One region of the Secundilactobacillus paracollinoides genome, then DNA from elsewhere that is predicted to be linked to it. Evidence: predicted binding sites of a transcription regulator. Region 1 holds the regulator's gene; the other holds the start of a gene.

The links. The regulator HrcA, encoded in region 1, represses chaperone genes, less so after heat shock. The targets are predictions, from matches to a motif close to TTAGCACTCNNNNNNNNNGAGTGCTAA.
Region 2: a site for HrcA is predicted at 3,493-3,519, ahead of AYR61_RS03550 (Hsp20/alpha crystallin family protein). Genes of this name have one in related genera too.

The regions. Positions count from the first base shown of each region.
Region 1 covers NZ_CP014912.1:2,569,050-2,583,198, forward strand. Annotated here, with positions in the region: gene AYR61_RS11190 (PolC-type DNA polymerase III) at 1-248, shown strand, start outside; gene rimP (ribosome maturation factor RimP) at 1,177-1,653, shown strand; gene nusA (transcription termination factor NusA) at 1,677-2,966, shown strand; gene rnpM (RNase P modulator RnpM) at 2,981-3,283, shown strand; gene AYR61_RS11210 (L7Ae/L30e/S12e/Gadd45 family ribosomal protein) at 3,270-3,575, shown strand; gene infB (translation initiation factor IF-2) at 3,590-6,247, shown strand; gene rbfA (30S ribosome-binding factor RbfA) at 6,283-6,642, shown strand; gene truB (tRNA pseudouridine(55) synthase TruB) at 7,502-8,401, shown strand; gene ribF (riboflavin biosynthesis protein RibF) at 8,423-9,385, shown strand; gene hrcA (heat-inducible transcriptional repressor HrcA) at 9,491-10,534, shown strand; gene grpE (nucleotide exchange factor GrpE) at 10,576-11,223, shown strand; gene dnaK (molecular chaperone DnaK) at 11,262-13,151, shown strand; gene dnaJ (molecular chaperone DnaJ) at 13,337-14,149, shown strand, end outside.
Region 2 covers NZ_CP014912.1:869,600-874,904, reverse strand. Annotated here, with positions in the region: gene AYR61_RS03575 (alpha/beta fold hydrolase) at 1-715, opposite strand, end outside; gene AYR61_RS03570 (TetR/AcrR family transcriptional regulator) at 819-1,433, shown strand; gene AYR61_RS03565 (MarR family winged helix-turn-helix transcriptional regulator) at 1,534-2,061, shown strand; gene AYR61_RS03560 (rhodanese-like domain-containing protein) at 2,064-2,426, shown strand; gene AYR61_RS03555 (Hsp20/alpha crystallin family protein) at 3,011-3,427, shown strand; gene AYR61_RS03550 (Hsp20/alpha crystallin family protein) at 3,548-3,973, shown strand; gene AYR61_RS03545 (aldo/keto reductase) at 4,682-5,305, opposite strand, start outside.

The sequences.
Region 1 (14,149 bases):
AGTCAGAAGCCAACCAGTGGCTGATCGACGGCGACACGTTGATAGCACCGTTCAACGCGGCACCAGGATTAGGGTTGAACGTGGCGAAACAGATCGTTGCGGCCCGTGAAGATAAGCCATTCTTGTCAAAGGAAGACTTAGCAAAACGGGGCAAGGTGTCAAAGACCTTGATCGACTTTATGACTGAAAATGGCGTTCTTGAAGGACTGCCGGATGAGAATCAGTTGAGTTTGTTTGATATGATGTAGAGTGTGGAGCAAGGCGGTTTAGGGGCGGTGTGTAACGGACTCTGACCAAAAAGTCCGGGCCTGACTTTTTGGTCAGAGTCCGTTACACGTTAGCCCCGTGCCTTGCGGAACACGTTTCGGCAATGTGGCAGAAAAGCGCGTCGACTACAAGACATTGCAGCCGAAATGCCCGAACTGGCATTTCTGTCAGAGTCCGTTACACGTTAGCCCTGTGCCGAGACCGGAACACGTTTCGGCAATGTGACAGAAAAGCGCGTCGCCAACAAACCGATGAGGCATAAAAGTCCGAGCCTGATTTTTTTGACCAGAGTTGCTTACACAGGAGCCCTCTCGCCTTGCGGAACACGTTTCGGCAATGTGACAGAAAAGCGCGTCGCCAACAAACCGATGAGGCAAAAAAGTCCGGTCCTGACTTTTTTGACCAGAGTTGCTTACACAGGAGCCCTCTCACTTTGCGGAACACGGTTTCGGCAATGCGATAGGAAAGCGCGTCGCCAACAAAGCGATGTGGCATAAAACCTGATCTTGACATTTTTGTCAGAGTCAGTTACATGGGTTCACTCGTGGAACTGGCTTCTACGCGCAAACAAAAAAGCTGAAGAACTGATTTGCCTTACAAACAAACTACCCTAGAAAAAAAGGGGCTCTCTACCACAGAGAGCCCTTTTTTGCTCCAATCCCACCAAAAAATATTAAAAATTCACTAACAATCAAAAAAATCACACTATATTTCCCAAATTCCCAACGCGTAAACCCAACACACAACGTCCGACTACAAATTCATAAATCGCGAGTTATCGCCGAGATAACAGCAAACAATTGCGTTTTTATACAGTTTGTGCTAGACTATTTATTGTAGATATTTCGGAAAGGAGTGAGCAGCAATGCTCACTCTTTTTAATGGAAAAATGGACACGGAGGTAAAAGATTGGATAATAACGTCGTAGACATTGTCACTAACCTGGCAACGCCAATCGTTGATGCGCACAAGTTTGAACTGGTTGACGTTGAATTTGTACAGGAAGCAAAGAGTTGGTATCTTCGGCTCTATATCGACAAGCCTGGTGGTATCACCATTAACGAGTGTGCCCTGGTTAGCGATGAGGTGGGCGAAAAACTGGATGAACTCGATCCGGATCCAATCCCGCAAGCATACTTTTTAGAAGTATCTTCACCGGGTGCAGAACGGCCCCTGAAGAAGGAACAAGATTATGAACGGGCACTGAACCATTACATCCACGTGTCCCTGTACCAAAAGCTTGACGGTGAGAAGGCCTATGAAGGTACCATGACGGACCTGACACCTGATGAGCTCACGCTAAAGGTGAATTTGAAAGGGCGCATAAAAGACCTGACGATTCCGCGTGACAAAATTGCGAAAGCCAGACTGGCAATTAAGTTCTAAGTTTTTAAAGGAGACTACTAATAATGAGTAAAGAATTATTAGGTGCCCTAGATACGTTAGAGACAGAAAAGGGTATCAAAAAAGAAATCGTGATCGACGCGTTAGAAGCTGCCTTGACCTCGGCTTACAAGCGAAACTACGGCCAAGCACAAAACGTTGACGTTGAATTTGACCAAAAAAAGGGTGACGTTCACGTTTACGCGGTCAAGAAAGTCGTTGATCAAGTGTACGATTCACGGTTGGAAGTGAGCTTGGATGACGCGATGACCATCAGCCGCGGTTATGAAATGGGTGATGACATTAAGTTTGAAGTGACCCCCAAGAACTTTGGCCGGATCGCTGCTCAAACGGCTAAACAGGTCATTATGCAACGGGTTCGGGAAGCTGAACGGTCATTGATCTTTGACCAGTACAGTCAGTACGAAAACGAAGTCATCACTGGTGAAGTTGAACGTCAAGACAGCCGTTTTGTCTACGTCAACTTGGGTAACGTTGAGGCGGTTATGGGGCGTCAAGACCAGATGCCAAACGAAGCCTACGCGATGCACGACCACATTAAAGTGTTTGTGACGCGTGTTGAGAACGCCGCTAAGGGCCCACAGGTCTTCGTTAGTCGAACTGCGCCAGGGTTACTGAAGCGTCTGTTTGAACAAGAAATTCCGGAAATCTACGATGGCACTGTTGAAATTATGTCAGTTGCACGAGAAGCCGGCGACCGGGCTAAGGTTGCCGTTCGGTCTAACAACCCCGACGTCGACCCGGTTGGAACCAGCGTTGGTCCTCGTGGGCAACGGGTTCAAGCCATCGTGTCTGAACTCGGCGGTGAAAACATGGATATCGTTGAATGGACGGATGACGAAGCAGCCTTTATCGCCAACGCGTTGAACCCTGCAGAAGTCATTGATGTCATTTTTGACGAAAACAATGAACGGGCCTGCACTGTGATCGTGCCTGATTATCAGTTGTCATTAGCCATTGGTAAGCGCGGGCAAAACGCCCGGTTAGCTGCCAAGCTGACTGGTTTCAAGATCGATATTAAGTCTGAATCAGAAGCTGAAGAATTCATGGCGCAACACCAGGCTGACGCAGATGCCCAGCCCGCTGATGATGCCGAGGACGTTGCAGAAAATGACAGTGACGATGAAACCGTAGTTGATTCTGAAGAAGTGACTGAGGAAACCGATGTTGTTTCCGATGAGACGACTGACAATGACGACACTGCTGACACAGATGACACCGCAACGGCTGATACGGATGCTGAACCGGACGACGCTGAGACTGACAACGGTACCGACGATTCTGAAACCCTTTAAGGAGGCGTGGAACTGTGAAAAAACGAAAGATCCCAATGCGTAAAGACATTGTGACCGGCGAAATGGCCCCCAAAAAGGAATTGGTCCGGATCGTTCGGGACAAGGAAAACAATGTCGCAGTTGACCCAACTGGGAAAATGTCTGGTCGCGGGGCCTACATCACCTTAAATGTTGATGTTGCCAAGAAAGCCAAAAAAGATCGGACGTTTGATAAGGTGTTTGAAACGAAAGTTGACGATACCTTCTACGACGATTTGATTGCGTACGTTGATCACCAACAAGCACGGAGAGAATTATTTGACAATGGAAAAGCCTAATGCCTTTCTGCAATTACTGGGATTGGTACGACGGGCAAGCAAGCTGGAGTCTGGCGAAGAGTTTGTTTTAAAAGCGATTCGCAACAACAGTGTCCAACTTGTGATCATTGCCAGTGATACTGGTCAGGCAAGTGCCAAAAAGATTCGGGACAAGGCGTCTTACTACCACATTCCGTTGATCGACCGGTATACTAAAAGTGACCTTAGCCAAGCAACGGGCATGTCCCGTACGGCTTACGGCGTGAAAGATCCTGGTTTTGCTAGAAAGTTGAGTACCCTAGTAAACGAATAAAGGAGCGTGAAGATATGGGCAAAAAGCGAATTTATGAATTAGCAAAAGAGCTTAATGTCTCAAGTAAGGCGATTGTTGATACCGCCCAGAACAAGGGGTTTGCCGTCAAAAATCATATGTCATCGTTAGGTGATAATGAGGAACGGCAACTACGGGCGGCGTTCAGTAAACCTAAACCTACTTCGGCCTCCAAGTCACCCGCACAAAACGTAAGTCACTCGCACACAGACGCTGGTGCAAACCAGTCGAGTGCTCATTCTAAGGATAATGGTAATAATAATCATAATATGACAACTAATAATAATCGAAACACCTCAAACAACGGTGGAAACGGCAGCAGTGCTAACCGTCAACATCGTGATGAAACCCATCAAAACCGTCAGAACAACAATCACAGTTCTAACACTCAGCACAGTACGACGAATGGCCAACGGAGCAACAACGGCAGTCAACATGCCAGCACGCAACGGTCAAACAATAGTCAGGGTCGTAGCAATACTACCCGGTCAAACAACGGTAACGGCCAACGGTCAACCACGAGCAGCAACCGTTCAAATAACAGCCAACGGTCAAACAACAATGGCCAACGCTCGAACAATAACGGTGGCGGGCAACGAAGTACCAACGGTCAACGTAGCAACAATAGTAACAACGGCAACCGTTCGAACAACAGCCAAAACCGTAGCAGCAACCGGTCAAACGGTGGGTCATCAGAAAACCGCAGCGGTTCAGGGCGGTTTGGCGGCAGTTTAAACAATAACAACTCTCGCGGCGGGCGTAACGGCAACAGTCGAAACAACCGTAACAACAATAATCGTCGCCGGAACAATAACAAAAAGTACAACAAGAAGAACCAACGGATCAAAGAAGTGAACCATCCAAAGGGTGCTCCAGAACGGAAGGATAAAGCTTTACCTGAAGTACTGAACTACAGCATCGGGATGAACGCCCAAGACCTTGGGAAGATCCTTCACCGGGAACCAGCTGAAATCGTTAAGAAGTTGTTCATGTTAGGTGTGATGGTGAACCAAAACCAGTCACTTGATAAGGACACCATTGAAATTTTAGCTGCTGAATACGGGATCGAAGCACAAGAAAAGGTCGAAGTTGATGTTTCTGATATCGACAAGTTCTTTGAAGAAGAAGAACAAAACACTGACCATCTTGAAAACCGGCCACCAGTTGTGACGATCATGGGGCACGTTGACCATGGGAAGACAACCCTGTTGGATCACTTGCGTCACTCTCACATTACAGCTGGTGAAGCTGGTGGGATCACGCAGGCTATTGGTGCTTACCAACTGAAGCATAACGGCAAGACCATTACCTTCTTGGATACCCCAGGACATGCGGCCTTTACCGAAATGCGGGCGCGTGGTGCTGACATCACTGATATCACCGTTTTGGTGGTTGCTGCTGATGACGGTGTCATGCCGCAAACGATCGAAGCCATTAACCATGCGAAGGCTGCTGAAACACCAATTATTGTGGCCGTCAACAAGATCGATAAGCCGGGTGCTAACCCGAACCACGTTATCGAACAGTTGACTGAATACGGCTTGATTCCTGAAGACTGGGGTGGCGACACCATCTTTGTTCAGATCTCAGCTAAGTTTGGCACCAACATCGATGACTTGCTGGACATGATCCTCTTGCAGGCTGAAGTGATGGAATTACAAGCCAACCCACAACAAAACGCTGCCGGTTCTGTAATCGAAGCGCGGTTGGATAAGGGGCTTGGTTCCGTTGCCACTTTGCTGGTACAACAAGGGACCATGCACGTTGGTGACCCAGTTGTTGTTGGGAACACCTTTGGGCGTGTCCGGACCATGCAAAATGAACGTGGTAAGGACATCAAGAAGGCCGCACCATCAACACCAGTTGAAATCACTGGGTTGAGCGATGTGCCAGAGGCCGGTGATCGTTTCGTCGTCTTTGATGATGAAAAGACTGCTCGGACAGCTGGTGAAGAACGGGCTAAGAATGCCTTGATGGAAGAACGGAAGTCGAAGAACCGTGTGACCCTTGATAACCTCTTTGATACCATGAAAGAAGGGGAAATGAAGGAAGTCGACGTTATTATTAAGGCCGACGTTCAAGGGTCTGTTGAAGCATTGGCTAACAGTTTGAACAAGATCGAAGTTGAGGGTGTTCGGGTGAACATCATCCATACTTCTGTTGGGGCCATTAACGAAAGTGATGTGACCTTGGCTGAAGCAAGTAACGCCATCATCATCGGGTTCAACGTTCGACCAACGCCACAGGCAAAGGCCCAAGCGGACCAAGACGAAGTTGACATTCGATTACACCGGGTCATTTACAATGCCATCGATGAAATTGAACATGCCATGAAGGGTAAGCTGGAACCAACCTATGAAGAAGAAATCATCGGCCAAGTTGAGGTCCGTGAGATCTTCAAGGCTTCTAAGATTGGGACCATTGCTGGTGGGATGGTCACTGATGGTCATGTTTCAAGCGACGCTGATGTGCGTTTGATCCGTGACGGTGTGGTCATTTACGAAGGTAAATTAGGCAGTTTGAAACGCTTTAAGGATGACGTGAAGGACGTTAAGCAGGGTCACGAACTTGGGTTGACCATCGAAAACTACAACGACATTAAAGTCGGTGATGTTGTCGAAGCTTATGTCATGAAGGAAATTCCAATCGAATAACAGCATTGCACATTAAAATAGGGTGGTGAAAGAATATGGCACATTATCGAATTGGTCGACTTGAACAAGAGATTCAACGGGAAGTTAACGATATTTTATTGAAGCGTGTTCGTGATCCTCGCGTTCAGGGCATCACTGTCACGGGCGTCGTTGTGACGGGTGACCTGCAACAGGCAACGATTTACTACAGTATCTTATCTGATCTGGCATCTGACGGTGAAAAGGCAGAGGCTGGGTTGAAGAAGGCTACCGGTCTGATTCGTAGTGAATTAGGCGCTCGGTTAAACATCTTCAAGACCCCAGAACTGTTCTTCGAACGCGACGAATCCGTTCAATACGGGAGTCATATTGACCAACTACTGAATCAGCTCCACCGCGACGATCCGAATCTGTGATGATTTGACGACGTTACGATAAAAAGACACTTTGTAAACCGTCCTCAGTGGGCGATTGACAGAGTGTTTTTTTGTAGACTCTCCACTGTTGAGTGATTCAAAGTAGCGCTTTAATGTCGCTGCGTTGCGCCGGTCGGCCCTGCAGGCTGAGGTGGGTCGCTCCGGAGCTATTGAATTTCTGAAAGAAATTCAAGGATCTCCTACGTCTCCCGTGTTTGTAACCGACCAAGGAACGGTCGCTAACAAACACCGACACCACAGCCTGCAATGCCGACCGACTCCACTACGCTACGATACTTGTAATAGTTCATCGTAGATGGTAAGGCTTCATAGGTAGTGTCATGAAACCCGTTAATTAATCGTTACCTGCAAGTAGAACATGGTGAGAAGCATTGCTGTCAATGATCTGACTCGCAGTCGAGGGCGAATTCTCCGCAAACTAGGGTTAACGCCATTGTGATGCTTAACCAGTAGTAATAAGTAAGTTCAACGAAAGTGGAATGGAGCCATTTGGCACGGAGCGGTGGTGTCGACATCAGTTAGCGACCGTACTTTGGTCGGTTACTGATGTGCGAGACGATGGAGATCCATTCGAGAGCTGCGCAGCAGAAATCGAATTAGCTTCATCGCGAGCCACCACTGCGGAATGTCAAATGGCGGAATGCAACGGACTGTTTATCTAGTGGTGGAAAGAAACGGCATCATACTTCTGTGTAGATTGCTAATTGTAAAAAGAGAAATTAACCCCCAAACCGCTATCAGCAAGTGATTATGATATAATGCTGTATGTGTGCTTATTGCACAGCAGTTGTTTTAATGAACTGTTAAATCGAATTTTAGAATGGAGCATTAAGTTGCGATGAACGGAATTATCCCACTGTATAAAGAGCGCGGCATGACCAGTCACGACTGTGTGAGTCAGCTTCGCAAAATCTTACACCAAAAAAAGGTTGGTCATTCGGGCACGCTTGACCCAAGTGTTGATGGTGTGCTGCCAGTTTGTGTCGGCAGTGCCACTAAAGTGGTGGACTATTTGCTGAATCATCGAAAGGTTTATCGTGGCAGCGTTACGCTTGGCTTTTCCACTGAGACTGAGGATCTAGACGGTGATGAAGTCGACCGGCAACCGCTAAGTGCCCCGTTTACGGATGAGGCAATTGATACTGTTTTACAGACACTCACGGGTGATTTACAACAGACGCCACCAATGTATTCAGCAGTGAAGGTCAACGGCCGAAAACTGTACGAATACGCACGAAAACACGAAACTGTTGAGCGCCCCGTCCGCACCATTCATGTGGCCCGGTTCGACCGGACAGCGCCAAGCACGTTTGATGAAACAACGGGCACCCAGACCTTTACGTTTGAGGTGGAATGTTCAAAGGGCACCTATGTCCGGACGCTTGCCGTTCAAGCCGGTGAAGCATTGGGTGTGCCGTCAGTGATGGCATCGTTGACCCGGGTCGAAAGCGGGGGCTTTACGCTGCAGGAGACGATTTCTCTGGCACAGGTCAAGGCCGCGGTTGAAGATGATGACCTGAGTTTTCTACGGCCACTAGACCGGGCATTGGATAACTACCCTGAAATTGAACTAACGACCGCGCTTTGGCGGGGCGTGCAAAACGGCGTCTGGTTGTTACAGCGAGAGGTCAATAGTGATGCGCCAATTGTTGCATTGCGTTATGATAACGAAATTAAGGCGTTGTACAAATTAGTTGATGATAAGTACAAGCCGTTAAAAATGTTTAGTACGAAGTAGAGAAAGTCGAGATGAGCGAGCATGCAAGTCATTCAGATTCATCACCCAATGTCAGCGGATACGCCGATCAACAAGCCCATTGTTCTTGCTATGGGTTTTTTTGACGGGCTGCATCTTGGACACCAGGCCGTGATCAAACGGGCCAAAACCATTGCTGAGGAACGCGGGCTGCCATTAGCCGTATTGACGTATGACCACCATCCAAAGCTGGTATACGCGAAATTAAGCGCAGATGAAAACAAGTATCTCACCACGAGACAACGTAAGCTGGACCTATTTGAAAAATTAGGGGTGGATATCGTTTACATGGTGAACTTCACGAGTCAGTTTTCAGCCCTGAAGCCGCAGGAATTTGTGGACGAGTATCTGATGGGCTTTCACGCGCAGGTGGTTGTTGCGGGGTTCGATCACACCTATGGACCAAAGGATATTGCGACTATGGCGCGTTTACCAGAATATGCACAGGAGCGATTTGAGATCGTGACCGTGGGTGAGCAGGAAATTGATCATCAAAAAATCAGTTCCAGTCGGATTCGGCGCAATATTACCGATGGCGACATCAAAACGGTCAATGAGCTGCTGGGCTACCATTATCAAACGATTGGCACCGTTGTTCACGGTGAAGCGCGCGGTCGCACGATTGGTTTTCCAACCGCGAATGTCAGTCATGACGTCCACTATTGGCTGCCCGCAGTTGGGGTGTACGTGACCCGAATCAAGATCGGCGACACCTGGTATCCTTCCGTTACTTCTGTTGGCCACAACGTCACGTTTGGTGAAGGTCGGCCCGTGACGGTCGAGGTCTATATCATCGACTTTAACGAAGCGGTTTACGGTGAAGTGGCGACGGTGGAATGGTGCTACCGGTTGCGCGGTGAAGAAAAATTTGCATCAGTTGACGCGTTGGTCACTCAAATGACCGCGGATACTGATCATGCGCGTCAGTATTTAGCGCATGATTTTCATGAATTAGCACTCGACTAAATTAATTGCTAAAAATCACGGTGTAATGCTTGACTTAAAAAACGCCATTTGATACATTATATATGTGTCTTAGCACTTAGGTTAGATGAGTGCTAAAAAGAGGTGATGATCACGTTAACGGACAGACAGAAGATGATTTTAAAGGCGATCGTTCGCGACTATACGAGCAGCGGTGTCCCAGTTGGGTCAAAAGCCTTGGCGGCACAGCTGCCCATGCATGTGAGCTCAGCGACCGTGCGAAACGAGATGGCTGCGCTGGAAGAGTTGGGTCTGATCAATAAGACGCACTCCTCGTCCGGTCGAATTCCATCTGTTAAGGGTTATCGCTACTACGTGGATCATTTGGTTCAACCTGACCCGGTGAAGGCGAATGATATTGATATCATCAAGTCTTCACTGGATGGTCAGTTTTTAAAGATCGACGAGATCATTGAGACCTCGGCCCAGATCCTTTCAAACCTGACCTCGTATACGGCCTTTACGTTGAAACCAGAGCTGCAGGATAGTAAGTTAAGCGGTTTTCGGCTCGTACCGCTGGGTAAACGTCAGGTCATGGCGGTCCTTGTGACTGATAATGGCGATGCTGAGACCCAGACGTTTAACCTCGCACCCGGCGTCACTGGTGACCAGCTTGAAGCTGTGGTTCGGTTGATCAACGACCAGCTGGTTGGCAAGTCCCTGCGAGAAGTCTTGCAGGCACTACAGACCAAGATCCCCCAAGAAGTCACCAAGTACCTCCAGGGTCCGGAAGGGTTCCTTAAGATATTCGGTGATGTGTTAACTCAGGCGGCGCAAGAACGTTACTACGTTGGCGGCCGGCTGAATTTGCTTAACTTCTCGGATAGTAGCGACGTTGACGAGTTGAAGTCGCTGTACACGTTAATGGACCGGACCGATGACATGGCGACCGTCTTAGGCCGACCAAGCGATCATATTCAAGTGAAGATCGGTAGTGAGATGACGAATGCGATCCTGAGAGATTACAGTCTGATCACAGCAACCTATGAGGTGGGCGACCACGGCAAGGGTGTGATAGCTCTGCTGGGGCCGACCCGGATGCCTTACTCACGGATGATCGGGTTAGTCGGCACGTTTAGACAGGAGCTTGCCAAGCGGCTGACGGACTATTATCGTTACTTTGATCAGTAATTTGTGTCATCAATTTGATAAGTAGTAAAGGGGTGTTATGAGTGGCTAAAAATGAAGCAAACAAGCCAGAAGATTCAGCTCAGGCTGACGAGACTGATGCAACGAAGGCCGACCAAACCACGGCGGCTGACGCACAACAGGATTCAAAGACTGACGCAACTGAACCAAATGCAGCTGACCAGGGCCAAGCGGCAACTGATCAGGATGCTCAGGCTGACGATCCGCTTCAAGAGGCCCAGCGTAAAATTGCCGATCTGCAGAAGCAAGTTGCTGATTTAAACGATCGTAATTTACGTTCACAGGCCGAGATTCAAAATATTCAAAGCCGTAACAAGAAGGACCAGGCTGCCCTCATCAAGTATGATGGGCAGCAGTTGGCACACGATGTGCTACCGGCCTTGGATAACCTGGAACGTGCCTTGCAAACGCAGGTTGACGGCGAACAGGGCGAATCATTGAAAAAAGGCATTGAAATGGTTCAAAAACACTTACTGGCTGCATTGACCAACAACGGTGTCACCGAGATCAAGGCAGCTGGCGAGAAATTTGATCCAAACATTCATCAGGCCGTTCAAACGGTGCCGGCTGAAGACGATGATCATAAGGATCACGTTGTTCAAGTCCTGCAAAAGGGCTATCAGCTTAAGGACCGTGTCTTACGGCCAGCGATGGTTGTTGTATCACAATAACATTTTGAACTAAATTAAAATAAGAAGGTATTGCATAAATGGCAAGTAATAAAATTATCGGTATCGATTTAGGGACGACGAACTCAGCTGTTGCTGTTCTTGAAGGTAACGAACCAAAAATCATTCCAAACCCAGAAGGCGGTCGGACGACACCTTCAGTTGTTGCTTTTAAAGACGGCAAGCCACAGGTTGGTGAAGTTGCCAAGCGGCAAGCAATCACAAACCCTAACACGGTTTCTTCAATCAAGAGCCACATGGGCGAAGCCGGCTACAAGGCCAGCATCGACGGCAAGGACTACACTCCACAAGAAATCTCAGCATTCATCCTGCAATACATCAAGGGCTTTGCTGAAGACTACATTGGCGACACGGTGACCCAGGCTGTCATTACGGTGCCTGCTTATTTTGACGATTCACAACGTCAAGCAACTAAGGATGCTGGTAAGATTGCTGGCTTAGATGTTAAGCGGATCATCAACGAACCAACTGCTTCTTCATTAGCATACGGCTTGGACAAGCAGGATGCTGACGAAAAGATCTTGGTTTATGACCTTGGTGGTGGGACCTTTGATGTTTCCGTCCTTGACTTAGGTGACGGTGTGTTCGATGTGCTTTCTACCAACGGTGATACGCACCTTGGTGGTGATGACTTCGATAAGAAGATCATGGACTGGTTAATTGCCCAGTTCAAACAAGCAAACGGCATCGATCTATCACAGGACAAGATGGCCATGCAACGGTTAAAAGAAGCTGCTGAAAAGGCTAAGAAGGACTTGTCAGGTGTTACTGAAGCTTCAATCAGCCTGCCATTTATCTCTGCTGGCGACAACGGCCCATTGCATTTGGAAGAAACTTTGACCCGTGCTAAGTTTAACGAGCTCACTGCTGACCTCGTTGAAAAGACGCGGATTCCAGTTGAAAACGCCTTGAAGGATGCTGACTTATCAGCCAGCGACATCGACGTTGTCATCTTAAACGGTGGGTCAACTCGGATTCCAGCCGTTCAGGAAGCTGTTAAGAAGTGGACTGGTAAGGAACCAAGCCACTCGATCAACCCTGATGAAGCCGTTGCTTTAGGGGCCGCTATTCAAGGTGGTGTCTTAACCGGTGACGTTAAGGATGTTGTGCTTTTGGATGTTACCCCATTATCACTGGGTATCGAAACCATGGGCGGTGTGTTCACTAAGCTGATCGACCGGAACACCACGATTCCTACCAGCAAGTCACAAGTCTTCAGTACTGCTGCCGACAACCAACCAGCCGTTGATATTCACGTGCTGCAAGGTGAACGGCCAATGGCTGCTGACAACAAGACACTGGGTAACTTCCAATTAACTGACATTCCAGCTGCACCTCGTGGGGTGCCTCAAATCGAAGTGACCTTTGATATTGACCGTAACGGGATCGTTAACGTTTCCGCTAAGGACAAGGGCACTGGTAAGGAACAAAAGATCACCATCAAGAGTTCAGGCGGCTTATCAGACGATGAAATCGATAAGATGATGAAGGAAGCTCAAGAAAACGAAGAAGCTGATAAAGCTCGTAAGGAAGAGGCTGACTTAAAGAACGAAGTCGACCAACTCTTGTTCACGGTTGATAAGACCTTGGACGAAGTGAAGGGCAAAGTTTCAGACGACGAAATTCAAAAGGCTAAGGACGCTCGTGACGCCCTGAAGAAGGCCCAAGAAGATAACAACGTCGAAGAAATGAAGATGAAGAAGGATGATTTGAACAAGATCGTTCAAGACCTTTCAGTCAAGCTGTATCAACAAGCCCAACAAGAACAGGGTTCTGCTGATGGCGCAGCTGCAGGTGCCGATGGCGCTAACGCCGGCTCAGATGCTGATTCATCCAAGTCAGATGACAAGGGTGATGGCAAGACCTTTGACGGTGACTTCTCAGAAGTTAATGATGACGACAAGAAGTAGGCTCGTTTAAACAAGCTGGCAAAAAGCCAAGGCTCGAAAGTGGGCTTTGGCTTTTTGTTTCATTGCAAATGATGTTGTTCCCAGTTGGCCTCACCCTCAGAATATGGTATATTGAGGTGTTATGAAATAACGTGGACGGGAACAACAATACCTTAAAAATGAAACGCGTAATTGGAGGATAATTAATGGCTGACAAGGATTATTATGAAACGCTTGGGGTCAGCAGGGATGCTTCCCAAGATGAGATCAAGAAAGCCTACCGGAAACTCTCAAAGAAGTACCATCCAGATATCAATAAGGAACCTGGTGCTGAAGAGAAGTTTAAGGAAATTACAGAGGCCTATGAAGTCTTAAGTAACGACCAGAAGAAAGCCAACTATGACCAATACGGTTCTGCTGACGGCCCAAGCGGGTTTGGCGGCGGTGCTGGTGGTGCTGGCGGCGGCTTTGGTGATTTCGGCGGTTTCGGCGGCGGTGCCGGTGGCGGTTTCGAAGACATCTTCAGCCAATTCTTTGGTGGCGGCGGTGGCGGTCGTTCGCAAAACCCGAACGCGCCTCAAGCCGGTCGTGATCTGCAGTACCAGATGAACCTTAAATTTGAAGAGGCCATCTTTGGCAAGAAGACCAAGATCAAGTACAGTCGTGAGGCGCAATGTCACACCTGTGGCGGGACCGGCGCAAAGCCTGGTACACACCCAGAAACGTGTCATAACTGTGGTGGTTCAGGCTACGTGGTCAGTGAAACAAATACACCACTTGGCCGGATGCGCAGTCAACAGGTCTGCCCCGTATGTCATGGGACTGGTAAAGAAATCAAAGAAAAGTGCCCAACCTGTGGCGGTTCTGGTCGTGAAGAAGAACGTCACGAAGTTGAAGTCAACGTCCCAGCCGGCGTTGACGATGGCCAACAAATGCGGTTACAAGGCCAAGGGGAAGCCGGTTCAAACGGCGGCCCTTACGGTGATTTGTTCATTGTCTTTGAAGTGGCCCCAAGCAAG
Region 2 (5,305 bases), 1.5 Mb from region 1:
TAAGCAACGATAACGTAGAAACACTGTAGTTTGGTAAGTGCTCAAAGCGCAGGTAGGCTTCACGCAGTTCATTCGGCAAGGTTGCCAGAGTTTCCTTGTTAGTGCCCATCAGTTTCAAGCCGTTGAATGCCTGATCTTGATTCTTAGGAATGAGGCGCTTTGAAACGATTTTATCGAGACCGGGCAGTGTAAGCACCTTAAGTGGCGCCGGCGTCTTCCCCAGCATCACGCGGCCTGGGTTGCCAATTAAAATTAACTTGCTGACACGTTCCGGATGCGCCAGAGCGTACCAGAGTGCCCAGTGGCAGCCCATTGAGTGGGCCATGATTGGCACCCGGTCTAGGTGAAGGTCGTTTAAAACGGTATCGATAGTGTCGACGACAAACTGGCGGATGTCAGGTAATTTCGTCAGGTCAATACCGTCACTAAGTCCGCCACCAGGGCGGTTAAAAAGGTAGAAATGGTGGTTGCCCATATGACCAATGAGACTACTGAAAGGGAAACCGTCGCCCGTGTTACCGGGAACGATGAAGATGGGTGTTCCGGATCCGATTTCGGTCACGCGTACGCGCATGTCTGAATCCGGCAACTGATAGTATGTGTCAGTCCCGGTAAGGTTATACACGTTAAAGAGGGCCGCTTCAGCTTGCTTGGCAGTCTTGAATTCTGGCGAGTTGTGGTCTAAAAGTGGTTGTTTAAAGGTTGTTTTTGTCATAAAAATCATCTCGTTTTTAGTGGTTATGATATGATACATTTGTATCGTAACACGTTTAATTCATGAATTATAGCGTATAAGAAGAAGTGAAACAGGAGGCGGGATGATGTATCACGTTGGTAATGACAAACGAAAACAGCAATCAGCTAGGCTGATTTATCAAGGCATGACGAATCTGTTAGCGACAACCCCATTCGAAACGATCACGATCACAATGCTGACCCAACGAGCTGGCGTTGGCCGGGCAACCTTTTACAGGTTGTTTGATGATAAGGGTGACGTGTTGTTGTACCAAATGAATCAGCAGTTTGATGCCATCGTGGCGCAAACCTCATGGCAGACGAGTACGCAGACGGTGATGACGGCCTTAATGCAGGGCTGGTTGGATCAGAAGCCACTGTTTAATGCACTTATGGCGGCTAAATTATTTGATCAGTTTCAGCAGATGGTAGCGGAGCTGTTAGCTGACAAATTGGGCTTTCTACGCGAGAGCGGGCACATTGCCCAGCGGGATTGGCGCTACTTCATTGAGGTACGGTCGGCGATGATGATGACCGGCTTACGCGTGGCAATGACCGTCTTTCCGGACGATTCACCGGCAGAAGTGGTCGCTGAGTTGAACGGCCTGTTTGGTGAGCCGCCAGTCCTCGACCAGATGCGGCAAGCGGGGACTCGACTAACTCATGAGGCACAACCCAAGACTAACGACGAAAATTAGGCTCGTCATTTTTTAAAACCAAAAAGATTGACATTCAAGATGACCGGCGTATACTACCCAATATAGTTAGCCGGCTAATTAGATTGAAAGATGTGACGACATGGATAAATTTAACTTTAACAACCGCCCGAACGCGGCACGTATTGAACTGACGAAAAACAGTGCGCTGTCGGATATTGATACCGAAGTCGTATTACAGTTCCTCAATTTTCAGTGGGCCTACCGTGGCATGCAGCGACAATATGATGCTGTTTTGACGCAGCATCATTTAACGGAATCACGTTTTATCATCCTGATGTTTTTGTCAGAAGCGACAGACCAACAGTTATTGCCGTCTGAAATTGCGGATCAGCTGGGCGCCACGAGAGCCACCGTCAGCAAGCTGCTGCGCGGAATGGCGGCTGATGGGTGGGTACAAAAAAGAGCCTCCGAGACGGACAAACGGGCAACGTACATGCAGTTGACCCCAACTGGTAAGGCGACCCTGGATGCATTTTTGCCCGCCAACTTTGCGGCCGTCAAGACGCTCTTTGGTCAGTTGACCCCAGACGAACTGAAAACATTTGCGTCGTTGTTGAACAAGATCAATCAGGGTACCTCAAATTTGAAAACAGAAATGGAGTCTTAACCATGGAAACAGAAAAAATTAATTTTTTAAAAACGTATTTGAGCTTGTACATCAGTCACTTTGCCGTTTTAGCCGATATGAAGAAGGCTGACCCTGAAATGGTGGTGCTGGATGTCCGTAACGCGCCAGCTCAGGTCAAGAAGAATCAGATCAAGGGTGCTGTTGCGTTGGCTGCAAAGGATTTGGCCGACCATTTAGACGAATTGGATAAGTCTAAGACCTACGTCGTGTACGATTGGAATGCTGGGACGACCCTAGGTAAGGAAGCATTGTTAACCTTGCTGTCTGCGGGATTCAAAGCCTTTGAATTAGCCGGCGCTTTGGAAGGTTGGAAAGGTATGAATTTACCGATTGAAGAGATCTAGAGAGCGGAGGAAAACGGTTTGAGGGCGGAGCCTAAGCCACTCTGGTAGAAATGCCTGGGTTTGGCATTTTTACCAGAGTGGCTTAGGCAGTAGCCCTCAGTTTTCCGAAGCTCATTTCGGCACGGTTGCAAAGAAAGTCAACTCTGGCCGAAAAGTCCGGGCCTGACTTTTTGGCCAGAGTCCGTTACACGTTAGTCCCGTGCCTTGTGGAGCTCATTTCGGCACGGTTGCCAAGAAAGACAGATCATAAAGCAAATAAAAAGACCGATGCGCACAAAAACGCATCGGCCTTTTTATGCGTTCATACAGGAACAGATGCATAAATTAATTGACCTTTATTTTTTAAACGATTCCAATTTTACCTTATTTAACTAATTCTTTGAAAATAATTTATGCGTATAAACGCCTTAATAACAGTGCTTTAAAGCAATCAAGCAAAATTAATTTTAGCACTCTAAATAAAAGAGTGCTAAATGCTTGAAACTTTGACCAATACTGACTATTATATATCTTGCAAGGTTGGTTAAGGGTTATTTCCAATGACCGACCGAACCTAGATGAAGATGCTGAAAGGGGTTTTTAACATGATGCGTTATTTACCAAATGAAAACACTGTATTTGATCCAATGACCGTTTTTGATGACTTCGACCAGGACTTCTTTGGGGGCAGCACCACCATGAAGACCGATATCAAAGAAACCGAGAACGACTACCAAGTGAAAGCTGAGTTACCTGGTTTCAAGAAGGATGGCATTCACCTGGACTATAACAATGATACGTTGCGGATCAACGCGAACCACGATCTGACTCAGGAGCATAAGGATGAACAAGGTCGCGTGTTGCGTCAGGAACGGTCTTCACGTAACATCAGCCGCAGTTTCTACCTGCCAGGCGCGGATGCTGACAAGATCGCCGCAACTTACGATGGTGGGTTGCTGAAGTTGACGTTGCCAAAGCGGGCTCCGGAAACTGAAGACAGTCACCACATTGATATCAACTAAACACTAAGCAACTTAACGACACCCCCCCGCAGATAAAAGAGCGGCGGGATAAATTTTGACTAACGTTAGCACTCTAAATATTAGATTGCTAAATTAAAAACTAAAAAAGGGGTTTTAATTATGGCACGTTATTTAATCAACCGGAACAATGAGTTTGATCCAATGAACATTTTCAACGACATGGGCAACTTTGGCCGCAACTTCTTCAACGGCAACTCCACGATGAAGACCGATATTAACGAAACAGACAAGGGCTATGAAGTAAAGGCTGAATTGCCAGGCTTCAAGAAGGATGGGATTCACCTTGACTACCGTGATGACACATTAAGAATCAACGCTTCCCATGACGTTGCAAAGGAAGACAAGGACGAAGATGGCCGGGTATTACGTCAAGAACGCAGCTCCAGCAACATCACGCGCAGCTTCTACCTGCCAGGTGTTGATCAGGATAACGTTAAAGCAACGTACGATGGCGGTATTTTGACCCTGACCTTACCAAAGGTTGCTGAAGATCAAAAAGACAGCCACCACATTGAAATCGACTAATCAACTCGCGCTAATCAACAAGACACACACACTCATCTAACCTAACTAAGACACAAAAACACCCCGGCGGTTTCGTCGGGGTGTTTTTTTACAGCCACTTTCTTTTAAAGGCTGATGCTGTCATGAGATGTATCTGTCCGTTGCATTGCACGATTTGGCACTCCGCAGTGGTGGCTCGCGAATGAGCTAACTCGATTTCCGCTGTGCGGCTCTCGAGTGGATCTCATTCGACTCGCATATCACTAGGTGGCCGAAGACCTCGCCCACCAAGTGATATCGACACCACAACTCCGTGCCAAATCGCGCCATTCCACTGACTGTGAGCTACCTGTTGAGAGCGGCTAAGTATCAAAAATTCAGTCAAAACTAGTTTGCAGATTATCCGCGCTCGACTGCTGATTAACCACTGACAGTAAACCATTATGCAATACGGTATGAGCTTGAATTAAGCGACTATGCTGAGGTCAACGTTCTGATAGTTGATGTAACCGTGCATCGGAATTTTAATCGTTTCGCAAATAGTAAGCGGAGTGGCGCCGGTCGGCATTGCAGGCAGTAGTGTCGGTGTTTGTTGGTGAGGGTCCTTTCCTCGCCTACAAACACGGGAGACGGAGGAGATCCTTGAATTTCTGAAAGAAATTCAATAGCTCCGTAGCGACCCACTACAGCCTGCAGGGCCGACCGGCGCAACGCAGCGACTGCAAAGCACTAATCCTTCCGCAGTTTATACTGTTTTCCAAGTTCATAAACGAGTTCAGGTTCGCGGCCAGTTCGCTGGTTGCGGTTCATGATGTTGATCATGTCGATCTCGTCTTCGGTGAGGTCAAAGTCCAGCTGGATATTTTCTTGGATACGTTCTGGTGTTTTAGACTTTGGAATGATCGTGACGCCGTTTGTGGTGTGCCAGCGGAGGACAAGTTGCGCGACGGAAACGTTATGGTGAGCCGCCATCTTCTTGAGCATGGGGTCATCCAAAACAACGCCGCGACCAAGGGGGCTCCAGGCCTGCGTGACGATGTCATTTTCCTTATCGAATTCAATAAGTGGTTTTTGACTCAGGTAAGGGTGGCACTCAATCTGGTTAACAACGGGCATCTCTTCGGCCTGGGTCTTTAGTAGTTCAAGGTGGGACAGCTCAAAGTTTGCGACACCGATTGATTTGACCTTGCCGTCCTTTTTAAGCTGTTCCAGCGCCTTCCAAGTTTCAAAAAAATGATCGTGAACTGGCCAGTGGACCATCACTAAATCTAAGTAGGACGTTTTTAAACGTTTCAGTGAATCATCAATGCTGGCAATCGCATTGTCGAAGCCCTGGCTGATTTCTGCAACCTT